DNA from 2 places in the Kitasatospora sp. NPDC059571 genome. Region 2 is predicted to be linked to the other one. Evidence: riboswitches for the same ligand, from Rfam matches in the RefSeq annotation. Region 2 holds a riboswitch; the other holds the start of a gene.
The links. A riboswitch is a leader RNA that binds a small molecule or an ion and turns the genes downstream of it on or off. The one in region 2 is predicted to bind thiamine pyrophosphate.
Positions count from the first base shown of each region.

Region 1 (4,115 bases), on a different contig from region 2:
TGCCGCGAGCCGGAAACAATTTCCGGTCACCTCGTGGTGAGGTGGACGCCGATCAGCGTCCGGGGTGACGTCGGCTCCCTCGGCGTCGACGTTCCACCCGCGCGTACCCAGAAGGGTCGACGTCCGTACAAATGGCTCAAGAACACGGCTGAGCGGTCATATCGGATGCGGTGGCGCTGAGGAGCACCGCCGCACACGTCGGCAGAACGGCTCCTGCCGACGCGCCGCCGGCGCGGACCAGGCCGTCCGGCCATGCCCGGCGGCGGGTGAGCACGGACGGTTGGCGTTCACCCGTCGTCCGGCCGCCCGGTAGGCCTGTACGGCGACGCGCCGTCCCGGAAGGCGAAAGTCGCTCGGGACGGCGCTCGTCTGCAGGTCAGTCAGCCAGCGGCAGGTACACCCGGTTGCCCTGGGCGGCGAACTCCTCGGACTTGGCCTGCATGCCGGCCAGGGCCTCGGCGTCGTAGCCGGACTCGACGGCGGTCGCTCCGTCGCCGTGCTCGTCGCGGATCTTCTGACTGATCTTCATGGAACAGAACTTGGGGCCGCACATGGAGCAGAAGTGGGCGGTCTTGGCGGGCTCGGCGGGGAGCGTCTCGTCGTGGAAGTCGCGCGCGGTCTCCGGGTCGAGCGCCAGGTTGAACTGGTCCTCCCAGCGGAACTCGAAGCGGGCGTCGGAGAGCGCGTCGTCCCACTCCTGGGCGCCCGGGTGCCCCTTGGCGAGGTCGGCGGCGTGGGCGGCGATCTTGTAGGTGATGACACCGGTCTTCACGTCGTCCCGGTTGGGCAGGCCCAGGTGCTCCTTGGGCGTGACGTAGCAGAGCATGGCGGTGCCCCACCAGGCGATCATCGCGGCGCCGATGCCCGAGGTGATGTGGTCGTAGCCGGGCGCGACGTCCGTGGTGAGCGGGCCGAGGGTGTAGAACGGCGCCTCGTCGCAGATCTCCTTCTGGAGGTCCATGTTCTCCCTGATCTTGTGCATCGGGACGTGGCCCGGGCCCTCGATCATCACCTGGACGTTGCGCTCACGGGCGATCCGGCCGAGCTCGCCGAGCGTCTGGAGCTCGGAGAACTGGGCGTCGTCGTTGGCGTCCGCGATGGAGCCGGGCCGCAGGCCGTCACCGAGCGAGAAGGTGACGTCGTAGGCCGCGAGGATGTCGCAGAGCTCCTCGAAGTTGGTGTAGAGGAAGTTCTCCTCGTGGTGCGCCAGGCACCAGGCCGCCATGATCGAGCCGCCGCGCGAGACGATGCCGGTCTTGCGCCGGGCGGTGAGCGGGACGTACCGCAGCAGCACGCCGGCGTGCACGGTCATGTAGTCGACGCCCTGCTCGCACTGCTCGACGACCGTGTCGCGGTAGACCTCCCAGCTGAGGTCCTCGGCGCGGCCGTCGACCTTCTCCAGCGCCTGGTAGAGCGGCACGGTGCCGATCGGCACGGGGGAGTTGCGCAGGATCCACTCGCGGGTGGTGTGGATGTTGCGGCCGGTCGAGAGGTCCATGACGGTGTCGGCGCCCCAGCGGGTCGCCCAGGTCATCTTCTCGACCTCCTCCTCGATGGAGGAGGTGACCGCGGAGTTGCCGATGTTGGCGTTGATCTTCACCAGGAAGTTGGTGCCGATGATGGCCGGCTCGACCTCGGGGTGGTTCACGTTGACCGGGATGACGGCCCGGCCGCGCGCCACCTCGGCACGGACGAACTCCGGCGCCAGGCCCTCGCGGAGGGCCACGAACTCCATCTCCGGGGTGACCACGCCCTGCTTGGCGTAGGCGAGCTGGGTGACGGCGGCTCCGCCGCGGCCGCGCAGCGGACGGCGCGGCCGGCCGGGGAAGACGGCGTCGAGGTTGCGCAGGTTGCCCCCGCGCGGCGCGGTGTGCCGGATCCCGTCGTCCTCCGGCCTGGCCTCCCGGCCGTCGTACTCCTCGACGTCGCCGCGCTGGCGGATCCAGGCGTCCCGCAGCGCGGGCAGCCCGCGCCGCACGTCCGCCTCGTAGGACGGATCGGTGTACGGGCCGGAGGTGTCGTACAGCGGGACGCTGCGGCCGTTGGTGAGGTCGACCTCGCGGTACGGGACCCGCAGGTCGGGGCGGCTGCCCTCGCGGTAGGCCTTGCGCCAGGCCGGGGTGGGGTAGCCGGTGGACGCGCTGCGGACGGTGCCGGCCGCCCGGCCGGAGGCAGACTGCGGCTGTGCTTCGAACGTGGTCATCAGACCTCTACTCCCTACGCCGGCATTACCCGGTCAGGTTCCTGCGGTCGGCGCAGCGGTCGGTTCGCGTACCCGCGGACCTTTCAGCGCCCTCTCAGCCCGGTGCTCCGAGCTCCCGTTGGTCGCAGGCGGCTGCCTGCAACAAGACGTCAACACCGTAGCGGGCGCTCCCGCCCCGGTCCAGACGGGTTCCGGCCAGCGGACTCCCGGGGCACACTGGGCGCATGGTGGGCAGCACGGGGCGGGTGACGGGCCGGGTCGGGCCGGGTCTGGTCGGCGAGGTGATGGTGCACGTCCCCGGGCGCGGCGGCACCGAGGCGTTCCTCGCGTACCCGGCGGTGCCGGGGGAGAGCCTGTCGCCGGGGACGGCGGTGGTGGTGGTCGAGTACCAGCCGCCGCGGACGGTGTACGTGGCCCCGCTGATCTGACCGGCCGCCAGGGGCGGTCGGCGGCGCTGCGGACGGCGGTGACCGGGCCGGGACGCAGTTGCAGCAAAGGCTCGACAAAATGCTCTTCCCAAGTGATCGGGAGAGGCGCAGAATCTCCTGCTGCCACCGCGTTCCGCGCCTTCCTGCACAACAGAGCGCAGCCACGGAACACGGGTGTGCCCTGAAGGGGGAATCAGCCGATGCTCATCGGCATCGCAGCAGCGGCCGGCCTGGCCGCACTCATCATCCTGATCGTGCTCTTCAAGCTCATGTGGCGGGTCGCCGAGCCGAACGAGGCACTGATCATCTCCGGTTCCAAGCACCGCTCCGAGGGGGTCGCGGACGGGCTGGGGTTCCGGATCGTCACCGGCCGCGGCACCCTGGTGATGCCCGGCGTCCAGGTGGTGCGCAAGCTGTCCCTGGACCTGAACGAGGCCGACCTGGACGTCGAGTGCGTGACGTCGCAGGGTATTCCGGTGCACGTCAAGGGCGTTGTCATCTTCAAGGTCGGGGACGACCCGGTGTCCATCGCGAACGCGGCACGCCGCTTCCTGGACCAGCAGAAGATGATGGGCCACCGGGTGCACAACGTGTTCGCCGGCCACCTCCGCTCCATCGTCGGCGGGTTGACGGTCGAGGACATGATCCGCGACCGCGAGCGGCTGACCGGCGAGACCCGGGCGGCGTCCGGCGCCGAGATGGAGAAGCTCGGCCTGATCATCGACTCGCTGCAGATCCAGGAGATCCTGGACCCGACCGGCTACATCAAGAACCTCGCCGCGCCGCACGCCGCGGCCGTCCAGCGCGACGCGCGCATCGCGGCCGCGGAGGCAGACCGGCAGGCCACCCAGGCGGAGCAGGAGGCGTTCGCCCGCAAGGCCGAGGCGACCCGCAACTCCGGTATCCAGCAGGCCGGCTACCAGGCCGAGATGGAGACCGCGACCGCCCGGGCGATGCAGGCCGGCCCGCTGGCGCAGGCCGCCGCGCGGCAGGAGGTCGTCGTCCAGGAGACCAAGGTCGCCGAGCTGGAGGCGCACCGCAAAGAGCAGCAGCTCCAGGCGGACGTCCGCAAGCCGGCCGACGCCCGGGCGTACGAGACCCGGACGAAGGCGCAGGCCGACCGTGACGCGCGGATCTCCGCGGCCGAGGCGCTCGCCCGGGAGACCGAGCTGAAGGCGGCGGCCGAGGCGAACCGGGTGAAGATCGCGGCCAACGCCGAGGCGGAGGCCACCCGGGCCCGCGGTCTGGCGTCCGCGGAGGCCACCAAGGCGACCGGCCAGGCCGAGGCGGCGGCGGCCGAGGCGAAGGGTCTGGCGGCGGCCGAGGCGGCCCGCGCGCTGGGTCTCGCCGAGGCCGAGGCGATCAAGGCCCGTGCCGCGGCCCTGGCGGAGAACCAGGAGGCCGTGGTCGCGCAGCAGCTCGCCGAGAACTGGCCGGAGATCGTCCGCGCCGGTGCGGACGCGTTCGGCAACGTCGAGCACATG
Region 1 is NZ_JBHWBW010000232.1:237-4,351, reverse strand. Features, by position in the region: gene thiC (phosphomethylpyrimidine synthase ThiC) at 377-2,203, opposite strand; TPP riboswitch at 2,194-2,332, opposite strand; gene ACFV0G_RS23585 (hypothetical protein) at 2,428-2,631, shown strand; gene ACFV0G_RS23580 (SPFH domain-containing protein) at 2,832-4,115, shown strand, end outside.
Region 1: another riboswitch for thiamine pyrophosphate. It lies ahead of thiC (phosphomethylpyrimidine synthase ThiC); the one in region 2 lies ahead of thiO (glycine oxidase ThiO).

Region 2 (4,115 bases):
GGGGGGCCCGGGCGGGCCGGCGGTCAGAGCGCGCGCAGCCGGCGGGCGAACTCGGCGGCCGCCGCGCCCGGGTCGTCCGCGGCGGTGATGGCGCGGACCACCACCACGCGGGTGGCGCCGGCCGCCAGGACCTCGTCCAGGTTGGCCAGGTCGATGCCGCCGATCGCGAACCACGGGCGGTCGGTGGCGGCCTTCGCCGCGTACGACACCAGGCCGAGGCCCGGCGCGTGGCGGCCGGGCTTGGTCGGGGTCGGCCAGACCGGGCCGGTGCAGAAGTAGTCGACGCCCGGCTCGGCGATCGCCGCGTCCACCTCGGACTCGGCGTGGCAGGACCGGCCGATCACCACGCCGTCGCCCAGGATCGCCCGGGCGGCCGGCACCGGCAGGTCGTCCTGGCCGAGGTGCAGCACCTGCGGGCGGGCGGCGTGCGCCACGTCCGCGCGGTCGTTGACGGCGAACAGCCTGCCGTGCCGCCGGGCGGCGTCGGCGAAGACCTCCAGGTACTCCAGCTCCTGCCGGGCCTCCAGGCCCTTGTCGCGGAGCTGGACGACGTCGACGCCGCCGGCCAGCACCGCGTCCAGGAACTCCGGCAGGTCGCCCTGCTCGCGCCGCGCGTCGGTGCACAGGTAGAGCCGGGCGCCGGCGAGCTGCGTACGGGCGTCCGCCATCAGAGCGCCATCGCCTGGGCGCGGCGCTTGACCTCGGTGGCCCGGTTCTCGTGCAGGGCCTGGATCGGGGTGCCCGGCAGCGACGGGTCCTCGGTGAACATCCACTCGAGGATCTCCTCGTCGCTGAAGCCGGAGTCGCGCAGCACGGTCAGCGTGCCCACGAGGTGCTTCACCGGGCCGTCGTCGGTGATGAACGCGGCCGGCACCTGGAGGGACTTGTTCTCGCCGCGGCGCACGGCGAGCAGGGTGTGCGCCTTCACCATGTTGCGGACCTCGGTGACCTGCACACCCCAGCGCTCGGAGATGTCGGGCAGGTAGAGCCACGCGGGGACCAGGGCGTCAATCTTGGGATCGATCTCACTCACGGGACCAGACTGCCACCTGTGGCACCCCGGGCGCACGCAGCCCCGTCCGGCCCGGCGGACCGATGGCGGATCGTGACCGCCCGCGCGCCCCCGGTTCAGCGCACCGCGGCCTTCAGCGCCACCGCCGGGTCGGCGGCCGCCGCCGGGTCCAGCACGGCGCCGCGGTCGATCAGCCGCTTGGCCTGGTTGGCGTCGCGCGGGCGGTCCACCGAGAGCACCGCGGTCAGCACGCCGTCGCGCAGCCACAGCACCGACCAGGCGCCGTCCGCGGGCGAGCCGCGGTGCAGCGGCTCGTCGCCCTCGGCGTGCCGGCCCGCGTACTGGACCATCCGCCCGAACTGCTCGGACCAGAAGTACGGCACCGGGTCGTAGGGCGTGTCGGAGCCGAGCAGCGAGGCGGCGGCGGCCGCACCGGACTGCAGCGCGTGGTCCCAGTGCTGCACGGTGAGCCGGGTGCCGGAGCGGGCCGACGGGTAGGAGACGCAGTCGCCGGCCGCCAGGACCCCGGGCGCGCTCGTGCGCAGCCGCTCGTCGGCGAGCACCGCGCCCGCCGGGTCCAGGGCGACCGCGGAGCGGGCCAGCCAGCCGGTCGCCGGGCGGGCGCCGACCCCGACCACGACCAGGTCGGCGTCGATCCGGCCCCCGTCGGCGAGCCGCAGCCCGTGCTCCGCGACGGCGGTCACCGCGGCGTTGCAGCGCAGTTCGACACCGGCCTCGGCGTACCAGCCGGCCATCGCCGCGCCGATCCCGGCCGGCAGCACGCCGGGCAGCGGCTGCGGGCCGGCCTCGACGACGGTCACCTCGCAGCCGAGGGCGCGCGCCGCGGTGGCGGTCTCCGCGCCGATCCAGCCGGCGCCGACCAGGGCGAGCCGGGTGCCGGGGGTGAGCGCCTTGCGCAGGGCGAGCGCGTCGTCCAGGGTGCGCAGCACCCGGGCGCCCGAGGTGCCGGGCAGCTCGACGGCCTCCGCGCCGGTGGCGAGGACCAGGTGGTCGTGGGCGAGCGGGCCGGCGTCGGTGTGCAGCACCCCCGGCTCCAGGCCGGTGGCGCGGCGGCCGAGCAGCAGGTCGACCCCGAGGTGCTCCCAGTCGATGTCGAAGGCGGTGGACTCGCTGCCGCCGAGCAGCACGTCCTTGGAGAGCGGCGGCCGGTCGTACGGGCGGTGCGGCTCCTCGCCGACCAGCGCGATCCGGCCCCGCCAGCCGCCCTGCCGCAGCCCGAGGGCGCACTGGGCACCGGCCATCCCGGTGCCGACGACGACGACGCTCTCGATACCGCTCGGTTCAGCCACGGCGGCCACCCTATCCGCCGGGGTGTCCACCCTGCGTACGCGTTTTCGGCCGCCGTGACACGCGGCGTTATGGTGGGTGCACACCTCACACGGGAGCCCGGTGCACCGGGCTGAGAGGCGGGCTGAGGCGGCCCGCGACCGTCCGAACCTGATCCGGGTCATGCCGGCGAAGGGAGCAGCAGCGACGTGGCACGGCCTCACACCGACGCGTCCCCGGCCGGAGCGCACCCCGACGTGCTCGTGGTCGGCGGCGGCATCATCGGCCTCGGCGTGGCCTGGCGGGCCGCGCAGCGCGGGCTCGCGGTCACCGTGCTGGACCCCGCCCCGGGCGGCGGCGCGGCGCAGGTCGCCGCGGGCATGCTGGCCCCGGTGACCGAGCTGCAGTACGGCGAGGAGCCGCTGCTGCGCCTGGGGATGGCGTCCAACGAGCGGTACGCGGCGTTCGCCGCCGAACTGACCGGGGCCACCGGCCTGGACACCGGCTACCGGCAGACCGGCACCCTGGCGGTCGCCCTCGACGCCGACGACCGCGCGGAGCTGCGCGAGCTGCACGACTTCCACGGCCGCCTCGGCCTCGCCTCCGAGTGGCTGACCGGCCGCGAGTGCCGCCGGCTGGAGCCGATGCTCGCGCCCGGGGTGCGCGGCGGGCTGCACGTCACCGGCGACCACCAGGTGGACGGCCGCCGGCTGGCGCGCGCCCTGGTCGAGGCCTGCACCCGGGCGGGGGTGGTGCTGCACCGGGCCGCCGCCGCCGAACTGCTGCTGGCCGGCGACCGGGCGGCGGGCGTCCGCACCGACGACGGCGCCGACCTGACGGCCGGCCGGGTGGTGCTCGCCGCGGGCTGCCGCAGCCACCTGCTGCCCGGCCTGCCCGAGGGCGTGCTGCCGGCCGTCCGGCCGGTCAAGGGCCAGGTGCTGCGGCTGCACGTCCCGCCGGTGTACCGCCCGTTCCTGTCCCGCAACGTCCGCGCGGTGGTCCGCGGGCAGCACATCTACCTGGTGCCGCGCGCCGACGGCGAGCTCGTGATCGGCGCGACCTCCGAGGAGCAGGGCTACGACACCACGGTGACCGCGGGCGGGGTGTACGAGCTGCTGCGCGACGCGCACGAGCTCGTCCCCGGCCTCACCGAGCTGCCGCTGGCGGAGACCGGCGCCGGGCTGCGGCCGGGCTCCCCGGACAACGCCCCGCTGCTCGGGCCGACCGCGCTGCCCGGCCTGGTCGCCGCGACCGGGCACTACCGCAACGGCGTGCTGCTCACCCCGGTGACCGCGGACCTGGTCGCCGACTACCTCGCGACCGGCGAACTCCCCCCGCTCGCCGAGCCGTTCTCCCCCAGCCGTTTCCAGTCGAAGGCCCTCGCATGAACCAGATCTCACTGACCGTCAACGGCGAGCCGCGCGAGCTGCCCGCGGCCACCACGCTGGCCGAGGTGGTGGCCGAGGTCTCGGCCGCGCCGACCGGGGTCGCGGCGGCGCTGAACGAGGCCGTGGTGCCGCGCAGCGCCTGGTCGGCCACCGCGCTCGGCAGCGGCGACCGGGTGGAGATCCTCACCGCCGTCCAGGGGGGCTGAGCGATGGCCGACGACCTGCTGACGATCGCGGGCACCGCCTTCTCCTCGCGGCTGATCATGGGCACCGGCGGCGCCCCCAGCCTGGAGGTGCTGGAGCAGGCGCTGCGGGTCTCCGGGACGGAGCTGACCACCGTCGCGATGCGGCGGGTCAGCACCGCCGTCCAGGGCTCGGTGCTGGACGTGCTGACCCGCAACGGCATCCGGGTGCTGCCCAACACGGCC
Region 2 is NZ_JBHWBW010000327.1:77-4,191, forward strand. Features, by position in the region: gene thiE (thiamine phosphate synthase) at 24-668, opposite strand; gene ACFV0G_RS28025 (Rv2175c family DNA-binding protein) at 668-1,033, opposite strand; gene ACFV0G_RS28030 (NAD(P)/FAD-dependent oxidoreductase) at 1,129-2,331, opposite strand; TPP riboswitch at 2,411-2,498, shown strand; gene thiO (glycine oxidase ThiO) at 2,509-3,687, shown strand; gene thiS (sulfur carrier protein ThiS) at 3,684-3,893, shown strand; gene ACFV0G_RS28045 (thiazole synthase) at 3,897-4,115, shown strand, end outside.